2 regions of the Sellimonas catena genome follow, and region 2 is predicted to be linked to the other one. Evidence: riboswitches for the same ligand, from Rfam matches in the RefSeq annotation. Region 2 holds a riboswitch; the other holds the start of a gene.
What was found. Region 2 has a riboswitch for cobalamin ahead of Selli1_RS15145 (sirohydrochlorin cobaltochelatase). Riboswitches for the same ligand answer to the same signal wherever they lie in the genome.

Region 1 (2,203 bases), on a different contig from region 2:
TCAGACCGTGGGATCCAGACCGGATGGAAATGACTGGCGGCTTGCTATACGGAGTCCTTACGGGGACGGAGAAGTCGGTGTACTGGAAGTGTCAGACTGTGCCGTGGTGACCTCCGGAAATTATGAGAGGTATTTTACCGGAGAGGACGGAAAACGATACGGACATATCCTTGATCCGAAGACCGGATATCCGGTGGATAACGGACTGGCTTCTGTGACGATTGTGACCGAGGAAGGAAAGACGGGAGATGCCCTTTCCACCTCCATGTTCGTAAAAGGACTGGAAGGTGCGCAGGAATACTGGAAATCTCATGAGGGATTTGACATGATTCTGATGACAGAAGATGGAGAAATCTATCTGACAGAAGGCATTGAGAACAATTTTACCTTGACTGACAGCTTCAGCAATATGGAGAAACATATTATCAGAAGATAGAGGAGGGAGCGGAAAAGACGCGTCTTTCTCCGGATTCCGATTTATAAGGATGGGAAGCCGTTTCTGCGTAATTATTGCATGTTCTGGAAGAAAGACCGGAGCAACTATTACATGGAAGAGTTTGCTGAGATTCTGCACTGGCTTTTAGAAAAAAGCATAGGGAGAATGTCCGGTGGGAACTGCGGTTGCAATTGACGCCAAAGTATGCTAAATTGGGAACTGTAATATTTCCTGTTAGAATTGAATAACTTTATCAAGTGAAGAATTCCTTTGTCAAAGAGGATGAATTTTAAAAGGGAACGGAGTGGAAATCTCCGGCGATCCGGTCACTGTAAGCAAGGAGTCTGTCCCAATTTATGTCATTGCGGCAATGCCGTGAGAAGGCCGGGACAGGCAAGGAGAGGCAAGCCAGGAAACCTGCTTGATAGAGAAGATGAAGCTTCCGTGTAAAGCAGACATCTGAAAATATGGGCGGCGGTCTTTGCCTGTCCATATGTTTTTGTCATGCCTGCTTATAAAAAGCAGGTTTTTTTGTTCTGCAAAACGAATCTTCCGGTAAGTAGGAATATGGATCTGACGGGTAAGCCAAAGATCCTGTAACAGGAAAGGAAAATATACCGAAAGAAAGAAGGAGAGAACATGAAACAGAACATGGTGAAAAAGGTACTGGCGTGTCTTCTGACAGCCACAATGGCGGTGGGACTTTCCGCCTGTGGAGGCAGTGACGGAAACAACAGCGGGGATGCGGGCAGAATCAGCTCTGATCAGGTGAAAGAGGACAATCAGGCTGCAGATGACGGTTCGTCTGACAGCAAGGACACCACAGAGAGTACGAAAAAAACCGAATATCCGCTGACAATCACGACTTATGGCCGGGATGGCGCCGAGTATACGATGACTTATGAGAAGGCGCCGGAAAAGGTGGCAGCGGTTTACCAGGGATCGGTGGAGACGCTGCTTGCTCTTGGACTGGAGGACCGGATTGTAGCGACGGCAGGGCTTGATAATGAGGTGCCGGATGATCAGAAAGCCGCATTTTCCAAAACAGACTATCTGGACGAGTTTACACCGTCCAAAGAGACAATGACGATGCTGGAACCGGATATGATTTTTTCCTGGGTATCCCTTTTTGATGAGGATAACCTTGGAAGCCCGGATGAATGGATTCAAAAAGGAACAAATGTCTATATCAATACGAATACCGCGGTGAAAGAAGATTCTCTGGAAAATGAATATAACGATATCCTGAACATTGGAAAGATTTTTGATGTGCAGGACCGTGCAGAAGAGATCGTAAATCAAATGAAAGAGACCGTAGAACACGTAAAAACGCTGGCCGAAGAACAGGAAGAAAAGCCGTCTGTCATGGTGGTGGAGAGCATGAATGATACCTTTACCAATTATGGCGCGGCAAGCATTGCGGGGGACATGGTGACCCAGCTTGGTGCCAGCCTTGCAAATCCGGACGCATCCACGGTTGGAAAGGAAGACATTTTAGCGGCAGATCCGGATGTGATTTTTGTCGTCTACATGCCATATACCGGGGATGATCCGGAAACGGTGAAGCAGGAAAATCTGGATAAGATTCTGGAAGATGAAGCCTTTCAGAGCATGAGCGCCGTGAAAAATGACCGGGTTGTTCCGATTATGTTAAGTGAGATGTACGCAAGTGCGACAAGGACGCAGGACGGGATTGAGACTATCGCCAGAGGCCTGTATCCGGATCTGGATCTGAACGAATAGAGGGAGCATGATGAAAAGAGGAGC
Region 2 (2,203 bases):
TCTGCCTGCGAAGCATCCATCCGTGTCTGGACGGAACAGCAGAAAGACCGGGAGACGCCGGAAGAGGAGAAACACCGGGAAAAAGAGGAGCTGGAACAGAAAAAACAGGAGACACTCCTGAAAAAGCAGCGTCTGCTTGCCGAAAAGGAACAGCTCCTTCCGGTGCTCAGTGCAGACAGGTCCGCCCTTGAGAAGATGAGGGCGGCCGTGAGGCAGCAGGAAGAGACAGAGAAGGAATACCGGATTGCCGGCGTTCTTTCCGATACGGTCAACGGCACACTTGGAGGAAAGGAAAAAATCATGCTGGAAACCTATGTGCAGATGGCCTATTTCGACCGGATTCTTATTCGTGCAAACCGCAGGCTTCTTGTCATGACAGACGGTCAGTATGAGCTGGTCCGCAAAAAGACAGCGGACAACCGGAGAAGCCAGAGCGGCCTTGATATGGATGTGATCGATCATTACAACGGTACACAGCGCAGCATTCATACACTGTCAGGCGGGGAGTCCTTCCAGGCATCTCTTTCCCTGGCACTTGGGCTTTCCGATGAGATTCAGTCCATGGCCGGAGGTATCCGGATGGAAGCGATGTTTGTGGACGAGGGGTTCGGGACACTGGATGAGGAAGCGCTGGATAAGGCGGTCCGCGCCCTTGCCTCTTTAAGTGAAGGGAATAAGCTGGTGGGAATTATTTCCCATGTGGCTGAACTGAAAGACCGGATCGACAAAAAGATTCTCGTAAAGAAAGAAAAAGGCGGAGAAAGCTGGGCACAGGTGGTCATCGGATAATGCCTTCCGGACTGCCGCAGGGCGGGGCTGGTTGACAGCCGCCTTTGCCAATGGTATCATAAACAGGAATCAAACAGAGAAATCATTTAAAAGTACCTTATGTTAGAAGGAGTAAAAGGGAATCCGGTGAGAATCCGGAACAATGCCCGTTGCTGTATGAGGGGAGCTTTCTCTGAAAAGGCCACTGTGCGGATGCATGGGAAGGGAGAGAAAAGCGCGGATCCTTAAGTCAGAATACCTGCTTTTAGATGCTTCGGAAAGGTTACGGGATTATGACAAGTACGAGAATCAAAGAGGACGTCAAAGGGAAATAGAAACGGATATGGGAAAAGAGGCAGAGGAAAGAACTGTCTGTTTTTCCATATCCTTTTTTGGTGTCAGTCGTCGATGTCAGGCCCATATGGGAGGACAAATATGAAAAAAGCAGTTTTGACGGTGAGCTTTGGAACGAGCCACCTGGATACAATGGAAAAGACGATCGGAGCAGTAGAGAAGGCGCTTGCGGAGGCATTCCCGGACCGGGCGCTGTACCGGGCGTTTACAAGCAGCATGATCTTGAAGAAACTGAAATCGGAGTTTCAGATGGGAATCTGCAATGTGGAGGAAGCCATGGAGCAGATGGCGCGGGACGGGATTGAGGATCTTCTCATCCAGCCGACCCATATCATCCACGGATTTGAATACGAAAAGATGACAGAACAGATCGAGCCGTACCGGGAACGATTTGAAACGATCCGCACTGGAGCACCGCTCCTTGCCACGATGGAAGATTATGAGGAGGCGGTACACCTGATTATGGAGGATGCCGGACTCAAAGCGGAAGAAACATTAGTGCTCATGGGCCACGGGACGGAGCACCATACCAATGCGGCCTACCCGGCCCTCGATTATACCTTCTGGGCGAAAGGATACCGAAACGTGGTAGTCGGCACGGTAGAAGGCTTCCCGGAGATGGAGGAAGTACTGAAAAAGCTGAAAGAGCAGCAGGCCGGAAAGATTCTTCTGATGCCGTTCATGATTGTGGCGGGAGACCATGCGAAAAACGACATGGCAGGAGAGGATGCGGATTCCTGGAAATCGATTCTGACAAGAGAAGGATATGAAGTGCGTACCGTCTTAAAAGGTGTCGGAGAGATTCCGGGCATCCGGCAGATGTTTGTGCGTCACGCCAGGGAAGCAAAGGAGTGTCCGAAAGGATAAAGATGGAAAAGCAGACAGTCATCAAGGGACAAAAAGAACTGAAAAGAGGATATACGACGGGAACCTGCGCGGCGGCAGCGGCAAAGGCGGCGGCAATCATGCTGTTTTCCGGAGAGGAAATCCGGGAAGTCCGCATCACTGTCCCGGCAGGAGAGACCTTGCTTCTGGAAGTGGAGGAGATCGTGCGACATTCCGATGCAGTGTCATGCGCGGT

Region 1: another riboswitch for cobalamin. It lies ahead of Selli1_RS12785 (ABC transporter substrate-binding protein); the one in region 2 lies ahead of Selli1_RS15145 (sirohydrochlorin cobaltochelatase).

The regions. Positions count from the first base shown of each region.
Region 1 covers NZ_BSBO01000027.1:39,703-41,905, forward strand. The annotation lists gene Selli1_RS12780 (FAD:protein FMN transferase) at 1-436, shown strand, start outside; cobalamin riboswitch at 675-875, shown strand; gene Selli1_RS12785 (ABC transporter substrate-binding protein) at 1,076-2,179, shown strand.
Region 2 covers NZ_BSBO01000037.1:30,305-32,507, reverse strand. The annotation lists gene Selli1_RS15150 (SbcC/MukB-like Walker B domain-containing protein) at 1-789, shown strand, start outside; cobalamin riboswitch at 863-1,049, shown strand; gene Selli1_RS15145 (sirohydrochlorin cobaltochelatase) at 1,204-1,989, shown strand; gene cbiD (cobalt-precorrin-5B (C(1))-methyltransferase CbiD) at 1,992-2,203, shown strand, end outside.